2 regions of the Lysinibacillus sp. ACHW1.5 genome follow, and region 2 is predicted to be linked to the other one. Evidence: a T-box and tRNA genes for the amino acid it is inferred to sense, from the RefSeq annotation. Region 2 holds a T-box; the other holds one or more tRNA genes.
What was found. A T-box is a leader RNA that pairs with one kind of tRNA and senses whether it is charged. The one in region 2 lies ahead of alaS (alanine--tRNA ligase), so its partner is inferred to be a tRNA-Ala.
Positions count from the first base shown of each region.

Region 1: it has a tRNA-Ala gene. The T-box ahead of alaS (alanine--tRNA ligase) is inferred to sense a tRNA for this amino acid. The anticodon was not compared.

Region 1 covers NZ_CP091777.1:117,495-123,034, forward strand. The annotation lists rRNA gene L6W14_RS00560 (23S ribosomal RNA) at 1-1,023, shown strand, start outside; rRNA gene rrf (5S ribosomal RNA) at 1,139-1,254, shown strand; tRNA gene L6W14_RS00570 (tRNA-Val) at 1,265-1,340, shown strand; tRNA gene L6W14_RS00575 (tRNA-Thr) at 1,344-1,419, shown strand; tRNA gene L6W14_RS00580 (tRNA-Lys) at 1,427-1,502, shown strand; tRNA gene L6W14_RS00585 (tRNA-Leu) at 1,521-1,605, shown strand; tRNA gene L6W14_RS00590 (tRNA-Gly) at 1,643-1,717, shown strand; tRNA gene L6W14_RS00595 (tRNA-Leu) at 1,723-1,811, shown strand; tRNA gene L6W14_RS00600 (tRNA-Arg) at 1,820-1,896, shown strand; tRNA gene L6W14_RS00605 (tRNA-Pro) at 1,906-1,982, shown strand; tRNA gene L6W14_RS00610 (tRNA-Ala) at 2,003-2,078, shown strand; rRNA gene L6W14_RS00615 (16S ribosomal RNA) at 2,221-3,773, shown strand; tRNA gene L6W14_RS00620 (tRNA-Ile) at 3,868-3,944, shown strand; tRNA gene L6W14_RS00625 (tRNA-Ala) at 3,957-4,032, shown strand; rRNA gene L6W14_RS00630 (23S ribosomal RNA) at 4,122-5,540, shown strand, end outside.
Region 2 covers NZ_CP091777.1:3,074,990-3,080,529, forward strand. The annotation lists gene L6W14_RS15350 (DUF1292 domain-containing protein) at 1-35, opposite strand, end outside; gene L6W14_RS15355 (DUF1292 domain-containing protein) at 381-689, opposite strand; gene ruvX (Holliday junction resolvase RuvX) at 708-1,124, opposite strand; gene L6W14_RS15365 (IreB family regulatory phosphoprotein) at 1,127-1,393, opposite strand; gene alaS (alanine--tRNA ligase) at 1,482-4,142, opposite strand; T-box leader at 4,230-4,445, opposite strand; gene corA (magnesium/cobalt transporter CorA) at 4,514-5,479, opposite strand.

The sequences.
Region 1 (5,540 bases), 1.6 Mb from region 2:
AGCTGCGAATTGAAGCCCCAGTAAACGGCGGCCGTAACTATAACGGTCCTAAGGTAGCGAAATTCCTTGTCGGGTAAGTTCCGACCCGCACGAAAGGCGTAACGATCTGGGCACTGTCTCAACGAGAGACTCGGTGAAATTATAGTACCTGTGAAGATGCAGGTTACCCGCGACAGGACGGAAAGACCCCGTGGAGCTTTACTGTAGCCTGATATTGAATTTTGGTACAACTTGTACAGGATAGGTAGGAGCCAGAGATCTCGGAGCGCCAGCTTCGAAGGAGGCGTCGGTGGGATACTACCCTGGTTGTATTGAAATTCTAACCCATGCCCCTTAGCGGGGCAGGAGACAGTGTCAGGCGGACAGTTTGACTGGGGCGGTCGCCTCCTAAAAGGTAACGGAGGCGCCCAAAGGTTCCCTCAGAATGGTTGGAAATCATTCGTAGAGTGTAAAGGCACAAGGGAGCTTGACTGCGAGACCTACAAGTCGAGCAGGGTCGAAAGACGGGCTTAGTGATCCGGTGGTTCCGCATGGAAGGGCCATCGCTCAACGGATAAAAGCTACCCCGGGGATAACAGGCTTATCTCCCCCAAGAGTCCACATCGACGGGGAGGTTTGGCACCTCGATGTCGGCTCATCGCATCCTGGGGCTGTAGTCGGTCCCAAGGGTTGGGCTGTTCGCCCATTAAAGCGGTACGCGAGCTGGGTTCAGAACGTCGTGAGACAGTTCGGTCCCTATCCGTCGTGGGCGTAGGAAATTTGAGAGGAGCTGTCCTTAGTACGAGAGGACCGGGATGGACACACCGCTGGTGTACCAGTTGTCTTGCCAAAGGCATCGCTGGGTAGCTATGTGTGGACGGGATAAGTGCTGAAAGCATCTAAGCATGAAGCCCCCCTCAAGATGAGATTTCCCATTACGCAAGTAAGTAAGATCCCTCAAAGACGATGAGGTAGATAGGTTCGAGGTGGAAGTGTGGTGACACATGGAGCTGACGAATACTAATCGATCGAGGACTTAACCAAAAAAGTTTGAAACATTCAATGCACCGTTTATCCAGTTTTGAAAGAACAAGTAAGTTTTAAAAAAAGCTTGTATTTATACTTAAATATGGTATAATAAATCTTGTCTTTTAATAAGTCTAGTGATGATGGCAAAGAGGTCACACCCGTTCCCATACCGAACACGGAAGTTAAGCTCTTTAGCGCCGATGGTAGTTGGGGGCTTCCCCCTGTGAGAGTAGGACGTCGCTAGGCATAATACCCAGGAGGATTAGCTCAGCTGGGAGAGCATCTGCCTTACAAGCAGAGGGTCGGCGGTTCGAGCCCGTCATCCTCCACCATATGCCGGTTTAGCTCAGCAGGTAGAGCAACTGACTTGTAATCAGTAGGTCGTGGGTTCGATTCCTATAGCCGGCACCATTTTTTCGAGCCATTAGCTCAGTTGGTAGAGCATCTGACTTTTAATCAGAGGGTCGAAGGTTCGAGTCCTTCATGGCTCACCATTTTTTAAATAATAATAAGCGGGTGTGGCGGAATTGGCAGACGCACTAGACTTAGGATCTAGCGCCGCAAGGCGTGGGGGTTCGACTCCCTTCACCCGCACCATTATTTTCATTGCCAGATAAAAAAAGCTTATGCACATGCGGAAGTAGTTCAGTGGTAGAACACCACCTTGCCAAGGTGGGGGTCGCGAGTTCGAACCTCGTCTTCCGCTCCAAATGTGCCGGGGTGGCGGAACTGGCAGACGCACAGGACTTAAAATCCTGCGGTAGGTGACTACCGTACCGGTTCGATTCCGGTCCTCGGCACCATTTTAAATGCGCCCGTAGCTCAATTGGATAGAGCGTCTGACTACGGATCAGAAGGTTATGGGTTCGACTCCTGTCGGGCGCGCCATAAGAACAACGGGAAGTAGCTCAGCTTGGTAGAGCACTTGGTTTGGGACCAAGGGGTCGCAGGTTCGAATCCTGTCTTCCCGACCATTTCCTAAAAATAAAAATATGGGGCCTTAGCTCAGCTGGGAGAGCGCCTGCCTTGCACGCAGGAGGTCAGCGGTTCGATCCCGCTAGGCTCCACCAATTCAATTACATGAACCTTGAAAACTGAACAAGCAAAACGTAATCAATAAAGTTTTAAGTAGCTAGTTTTGCTAGTGAACGAAACACAATTTTGGACATCAAACATGATGCCAGCAAAACAATTTGAGCTAATCAAATTTCTTTTATGGAGAGTTTGATCCTGGCTCAGGACGAACGCTGGCGGCGTGCCTAATACATGCAAGTCGAGCGAACAGAAAAGGAGCTTGCTCCTTTGACGTTAGCGGCGGACGGGTGAGTAACACGTGGGCAACCTACCCTATAGTTTGGGATAACTCCGGGAAACCGGGGCTAATACCGAATAATCTCTTTTACTTCATGGTGAAAGACTGAAAGACGGCATCTCGCTGTCGCTATAGGATGGGCCCGCGGCGCATTAGCTAGTTGGTGAGGTAACGGCTCACCAAGGCGACGATGCGTAGCCGACCTGAGAGGGTGATCGGCCACACTGGGACTGAGACACGGCCCAGACTCCTACGGGAGGCAGCAGTAGGGAATCTTCCACAATGGGCGAAAGCCTGATGGAGCAACGCCGCGTGAGTGAAGAAGGTTTTCGGATCGTAAAACTCTGTTGTAAGGGAAGAACAAGTACAGTAGTAACTGGCTGTACCTTGACGGTACCTTATTAGAAAGCCACGGCTAACTACGTGCCAGCAGCCGCGGTAATACGTAGGTGGCAAGCGTTGTCCGGAATTATTGGGCGTAAAGCGCGCGCAGGCGGTCCTTTAAGTCTGATGTGAAAGCCCACGGCTCAACCGTGGAGGGTCATTGGAAACTGGGGGACTTGAGTGCAGAAGAGGAAAGTGGAATTCCAAGTGTAGCGGTGAAATGCGTAGAGATTTGGAGGAACACCAGTGGCGAAGGCGACTTTCTGGTCTGTAACTGACGCTGAGGCGCGAAAGCGTGGGGAGCAAACAGGATTAGATACCCTGGTAGTCCACGCCGTAAACGATGAGTGCTAAGTGTTAGGGGGTTTCCGCCCCTTAGTGCTGCAGCTAACGCATTAAGCACTCCGCCTGGGGAGTACGGTCGCAAGACTGAAACTCAAAGGAATTGACGGGGGCCCGCACAAGCGGTGGAGCATGTGGTTTAATTCGAAGCAACGCGAAGAACCTTACCAGGTCTTGACATCCCGTTGACCACTGTAGAGATATAGTTTCCCCTTCGGGGGCAACGGTGACAGGTGGTGCATGGTTGTCGTCAGCTCGTGTCGTGAGATGTTGGGTTAAGTCCCGCAACGAGCGCAACCCTTGATCTTAGTTGCCATCATTTAGTTGGGCACTCTAAGGTGACTGCCGGTGACAAACCGGAGGAAGGTGGGGATGACGTCAAATCATCATGCCCCTTATGACCTGGGCTACACACGTGCTACAATGGACGATACAAACGGTTGCCAACTCGCGAGAGGGAGCTAATCCGATAAAGTCGTTCTCAGTTCGGATTGTAGGCTGCAACTCGCCTACATGAAGCCGGAATCGCTAGTAATCGCGGATCAGCATGCCGCGGTGAATACGTTCCCGGGCCTTGTACACACCGCCCGTCACACCACGAGAGTTTGTAACACCCGAAGTCGGTGAGGTAACCTTTTGGAGCCAGCCGCCGAAGGTGGGATAGATGATTGGGGTGAAGTCGTAACAAGGTAGCCGTATCGGAAGGTGCGGCTGGATCACCTCCTTTCTAAGGATTATTTCGGAATACAAACCTTGGGTTTGTAAGATTACGTTTTGCGTTCAGTTTTGAAGGTTTATGAAATTTAATAAAACTTCCAAGAGGGCCTATAGCTCAGCTGGTTAGAGCGCACGCCTGATAAGCGTGAGGTCGATGGTTCGAGTCCATTTAGGCCCACCATATATACCTCTTGGGGCCTTAGCTCAGCTGGGAGAGCGCCTGCCTTGCACGCAGGAGGTCAGCGGTTCGATCCCGCTAGGCTCCACCATTTTTTTGTTCTTTGAAAACTGGATAAAACGACATTGAAATTGTAACAAACACATTTATTTTTTAAGTTTTTTATAGGCTTAATAACTTGGTTAAGTTATTAAGGGCGCACGGCGAATGCCTTGGCACTAGGAGCCGAAGAAGGACGGCACTAACACCGATATGCTTCGGGGAGCTGTAAGTGAGCTTTGATCCGGAGATTTCCGAATGGGGGAACCCACTACGTTTAATCGCGTAGTATCTTGACGTGAATACATAGCGTCTTGAAGGCAGACCCAGGGAACTGAAACATCTAAGTACCTGGAGGAAGAGAAAGAAAAATCGATTCCCTGAGTAGCGGCGAGCGAAACGGGAAGAGCCCAAACCAAGAGGCTTGCCTCTTGGGGTTGTAGGACACTCTATACGGAGTTACAAAAGAGCGAGTTAGATGAAGCGACTTGGAAAGGTCCGCCAGAGCAGGTAAAAGCCCTGTAGTCGAAAGTTCGTTCTCTCCTGAGTGGATCCTGAGTACGGCGGAACACGTGAAATTCCGTCGGAATCCGGGAGGACCATCTCCCAAGGCTAAATACTACCTAGTGACCGATAGTGAACCAGTACCGTGAGGGAAAGGTGAAAAGCACCCCGGAAGGGGAGTGAAAGAGATCCTGAAACCGTGTGCCTACAAGTAGTTAGAGCCCGTTAATGGGTGATAGCGTGCCTTTTGTAGAATGAACCGGCGAGTTACGATTACGTGCAAGGTTAAGCTTTAGAAGGCGGAGCCGCAGCGAAAGCGAGTCTGAATAGGGCGAAGTAGTACGTGGTCGTAGACCCGAAACCAGGTGATCTACCCATGTCCAGGGTGAAGGTGAGGTAACACTTACTGGAGGCCCGAACCCACGCACGTTGAAAAGTGCGGGGATGAGGTGTGGGTAGCGGAGAAATTCCAATCGAACTTGGAGATAGCTGGTTCTCTCCGAAATAGCTTTAGGGCTAGCCTCGTGATGAGAATACTGGAGGTAGAGCACTGTTTGGACTAGGGGGCCATCCCGGTTTACCGAATTCAGACAAACTCCGAATGCCAGATATTTATACACGGGAGTCAGACTGCGAGTGATAAGATCCGTAGTCAAAAGGGAAACAGCCCAGACCACCAGCTAAGGTCCCAAAGTAATCGTTAAGTGGAAAAGGATGTGGCGTTGCACAGACAACCAGGATGTTGGCTTAGAAGCAGCCATCATTTAAAGAGTGCGTAATAGCTCACTGGTCGAGTGACGCTGCGCCGAAAATGTATCGGGGCTAAACGATTCACCGAAGCTGTGGATTGACATCTACGATGTCAGTGGTAGGAGAGCGTTCTAAGTGCGTTGAAGTCAGATCGGAAGGACTGGTGGAGCGCTTAGAAGTGAGAATGCCGGTATGAGTAGCGAAAGACGGGTGAGAATCCCGTCCACCGTATGACTAAGGTTTCCTGAGGAAGGCTCGTCCGCTCAGGGTTAGTCGGGACCTAAGCCGAGGCCGATAGGCGTAGGC
Region 2 (5,540 bases):
CCAATGATCATAAATTCTTGCGTTTCTTCATTCATTCTGTTTCCTCCTTTATGACAATTTGATGTCATTTATTAAATCGTTTTTTTGAGGTTAGACACTTTAGAATAGCTTCTCCTATTTTTGAGCAAGTTTTCCCTGCATTTCTTCTCTACCTTTGAGCAGGTTCTCGATGTTTGGAGTGGGGCTTGGAGCGGTTACACTCTATTTCTAAGCGAATCCACAAACTTTATGAACGTTTCTCAACAATTGTGGATCAAATTCACACATCTACAATGCATTCATTCTTCAATTTAACAATCCTTCTACATTAGAAAAGCTTCAATAAAAAAGGAACAAGGACTGCAAGCTGCGATCCTTGTTCCAAGCTTTGAGTTAGAAGATTAGTCTTCGTTTTCATCCTCTAAAGCGTTTAAAACGTCCTCTACCATATCCCACTCTGCTTCAGTTTCGATTGGTGTTAATTCACCATCTTCACCATTTTCAGATGGTACAAATGAAGATACAAAGATTTCAACTGAGCCATCTTCATCTTCCTCTGCGCCTACCATTGAGTAAAACACATATGATTTGCCAAACTCTGGAGATTCATGAACGTGAATCACTTCACAAAGCTGCTCGTTTCCGTTTTCGTCAATCACTGTAATGTGTTGAACATGTAGTTCTTCTTCATGGTTATGCTCGTGTGCCATGCATTGTCACCTCATCAATTAATTTTTGCTATCTAAGTAGCCTTGTAAAATCATCACAGCTGCCATTTTATCAATGACCTGCTTGCGCTTTTTGCGACTCACGTCCGCTTCGATCAGCATACGTTCAGCAGCCATCGTCGTTAAACGTTCATCCCATAATTTGACCGGTAGTGAGAAATGCTCTTCTAATAGCTTTTTATAGTTTTCAGAAGCCTCTCCACGCGGTCCAACCGTATTATTCATGTTTTTTGGAAAACCTACAACAAATTCTGTTATAGTATATTCCTTTACTAGCTCAGCGATACGGTCAATACCGAACTCACCATTAGCTTCATCAATTTTTACGGTTTCAATACCTTGGGCGGTCCAACCAAGTGCATCACTTACAGCAACACCCACAGTTTTTGACCCAACGTCTAATCCCATAATTCTCATTTCTAGTCCTCGTTATTCTTTTTGATATAAAATTTAACAAGCTCCTCTAGAATTTCGTCACGCTCAAGCTTGCGAATTAAATTACGAGCATCCTGATGGCGAGGAATATACGCCGGATCACCAGAAAGTAAGTAACCAACAATCTGATTGATAGGGTTATATCCCTTTTCCTCTAATGAAGAATGAACTTTCAACATTACCTGCTTGACTTCCTGTTCCATTGATTCTTCTGGAAAATTAAATTTCATCGTTTGATCAAATGAACTCATGACCAGCACCTCGCTTTCAGAAATAAGGAGATGTGCAAACAAGCTCATCTCCAATTTCTCTTTATTATAACATGTTTTGGTGAATTAATTAAATGGATTTAACATAATCATACACAGAAAGTAGTGCTTCATCAAGTTTTGATGCATCTTTTGCACCTGCCATCGCCATATCTGGACGACCGCCACCTTTACCACCACATGCTTCCGCAACCATTTTCACAATATTCCCTGCATGGTAATTGCCACCAACTAATTCTTTTGAAACACCAGCACATAACATAACTTTTTCACCATCAACTGCTCCAAGAACAATGACTGCTTTTGGCATTTTTGCTTTCAGGTCATCCATCATTTGACGGAGTTGATTGTTATCCTTCGCTTCCACTTTTGTAGATAGCACTGTCACATCTCCAATTGTTTGAGCGGCATCAACAACTGCCCCTGCCTGTGCATTGGCGATTTTTTGAGATAATGCTTCGTTTTCACGTTGTAATTCTTTATAGTCTGCTTGTAATGCCTGTACTTTTGTAACAATATCTTTAGCATTTGCTTTTAATAATGCTGCTGCATCATTTAATAATGCTTCTTCTTCTTTTACTGCTTCATAAGCAACTTTTCCTGTAACAGCTTCAATACGACGAGTACCTGCACCGATACCACCTTCTGAAACAATTTTAAAGAAGCCAATTTCAGAAGAGCGTTTAACATGGATACCACCACATAGCTCAATCGAATAATCTCCGATGGATACTACACGTACAACATCTCCATATTTTTCACCGAATAATGCCATAGCACCCATTGCTTTTGCTTCATCAATGCCTTTTTCTTCAATAACGACCTCTATATCATCCCACACTTTTTCATTTACAATACGTTCAATTTGCTGTAATTCTTCTTTTGTAACTTGACCAAAGTGAGAGAAATCAAAACGTAAACGATCAGGTCCTACATATGATCCAGCTTGGTTCACATGATCACCTAGCACATCTTTTAATGCACGTTGCATAATATGTGTTGCCGTATGGTTTTTAATGATTAAATTACGGTCATCACGATTGACCACTGCTTGCACTGCATCTTCCACATGCATTTCCCCAGATTCAACTACTACTGTATGAAGCGGTTGACCATTCGGTGCTTTTTGAACATCTTTTACAACAGCCGTAAAGCTATCATTTGAAATAGTACCACTATCAGCAATTTGACCACCCATTTCAGCGTAGAATGGTGTCTTCGCTAAAATAACCAATGCTTCCTGACCTTCAGAAGCGACTTTCGCAACTTGACCATTGACGATCATTGCAGCGATTTCAGTATTAACACTTAACGTATCATAGCCAACAAATTCACTTGCAACCGTTAAGTTTGCTAATACTTCATTCTGGACTTGCATCGAATCAACATCTTGTCGTGCAGCACGCGCGCGTTCACGTTGCTCTTCCATCGCTGCCTCAAAACCTTCATGATCTACTTTCATGCCTACTTCCTCTGCATATTCTTCCGTTAGCTCGATTGGGAAACCATACGTATCATATAAACGGAAAGCATCTGCTCCTGGGATGTAATCATGACCAGCTGCTTTTTGAGATTCCACTACTTCATTAAAGATAGCTAAACCACCATCTAATGTTTCGTGGAAACGAATTTCTTCATTTTTAATGACACGTTGAATAAATTCGCATTTCTCTGTAACTTCTGGATAGAAGTCTTCCATAATTTTACCCACAGTTGGTACAAGTTCAAACATAAATGGTTTTTCAATACCAATTTGTTTAGCATAGCGAACGGCACGACGTAGTAAGCGACGTAATACATAGCCACGGCCTTCATTTGAAGGCAGGGCACCATCGCCTATAGCAAATGCTACTGTACGGATATGGTCTGCAATCACTTTAAATGGTGTATTAATATCTTCATCTGAGCCAAAGATTTCATTTAAGTCTACTTCGCCAGGTCGTTTATATTTACGATTGGCAAACTCCTCGATTTTTTCAATAATTGGCATAAATAAATCAGTATCAAAGTTTGTTGGTACATTTTGCACGACGGACACAATACGCTCTAAGCCCATACCTGTATCAATATTTTGCTTTGGTAGTGGCGTGTAAGTGCCATCAGGATTATGGTTAAATTGAGAGAACACAAGGTTCCAAATTTCTAGGTAACGCTCATTTTCTCCTCCTGGATACATTTCAGGGTCATTTTCATCTGAGCCGTATTCTACGCCGCGATCATAAAAAATCTCTGAGTTCGGACCAGATGGGCCTTCTCCTATATCCCAGAAGTTCCCTTCTAAACGAATTAAACGTTCTTCTGGAATACCGATTTCCTGATGCCAAACATCATATGCTTCCTGGTCTTCTGGGTGAATCGTGATGGATAATAATGCTGGATCAAAGCCCATCCATTTTTTATCTGTTAAAAACTCCCAAGCATAATGAATTGCTTCTTTTTTAAAGTAGTCACCAATAGAGAAGTTTCCTAACATTTCAAAGAATGTATGGTGTCGAGCTGTTTTCCCAACGTTTTCAATATCGTTGGTACGAATCGATTTTTGAGCATTTGTAATACGTGGATTATCAGGGATAATACGGCCATCAAAATATGGTTTCAAAGTTGCAACACCTGAGTTGATCCAAAGAAGTGATGGATCATTTATTGGCACAAGTGGTGCTGATGGCTCATGATGATGCCCCTTTTCTTTAAAAAATTCCAAATACATACGGCGAATATCTACTGCTTTCATTGGATAAATTCCTCCTATTTTATATTGTAAAATCACGATACGAATCCTGCGATTTACCGAAGAAAATAAAAAAAGCCCTCATCCCCAAAAAGGGACGAGGACTTGTCATTAGTCTCGCGGTACCACCCTAGTTGTAAGTAAAAACCTTACTTACCTCTTTAGCACTTGTAACGTCAGTGAACGGCAGGGATTAGCTGCACTCTGGAGTAGCTTTCGGCATTTGCTGTTGTGAGGATTTTTTCAGCCTAGAAATCCCTTTCTTGTGCACACACAAATACGTACTTTTTCCATCATCGTTTTTACTTTTTCTATCGAAAATTATAAAAAAAATCTATTGCGCTGTCAATTAGTACTAGTATGACTAACACTAACTAAGCAATCATTTTTTTGAAATATATCCACATACCCCATGTAAAGATAACTAAGAAGGCGCTAATTGCAATAGTTGTATAAGGGGTATCTTGATAAGGCAAAGGTACATTCATTCCAAAAAAACTAGTAATTACTGATAGTGGTAACATAATTGTCGAAATGACCGTTAATAAATTCAGCTTTTCAATGGATTTCCCACTGATAATTGAAAAATACGTATCAAGCGTGCTGTTCACTAAATCGCGATATGTCTCTGTGGAGTCGACAATACGCTCTAGATGGTCATTCAAATCTTTATAGAATGGAATATTTTCTTCTTGAATATCAAATTTCCACTGGCCATTGATTGTAGAAAAAATTCTTCTTTGTGGCATAATGGCCTGACGAATTAAAATAATTGTCCGCTTCAATGCAAGAAATTCCTCTGTCACCACTTTTGGTTGATAATCATAAATTTCTTCTTCTAGTTCATCTATACGTGCGCGAATTCGTTCTAATACTGGGAAGTATTCGTCTGTAATACCGTCAATAATTGTATGCAATAAAAAATCAGTACCCTTTTCCAAAAATCTTGGGCTATTAACACAAACATTTTCCATTTTTCCTAGCCATTGCAACTTTTGTTTATGCACAGTCACAATATAGTTTGGTCCCATAAAAATATTTAACTCAACGGTTGTAATTTCATTGTTACTTTTCTCATTATAAATTGGTGCATGGAGCACAAAAAATTTATAATCACCATAACTATCCATTTTTGGACGTGAGCCTTCATGTAAGCAATCTTCAACTGCGAGTGGATGAAAGCCAAATACATCAGCTATATTATTCAATTCATTATAACTATAAGCATATAAATCTACCCATAATAAATCTTCGTTATGAATAGGGAGTTGTAAATCAATCATATTGAAATCATGTTGGACTGTCTTACTGCAGCTATTATAATAGTGGATTTTAATCATTGCATTTCACCTCGTGTTTGTTATTGAGGGAAACAAAAGGTCATCCTGAATCACCCTTTGT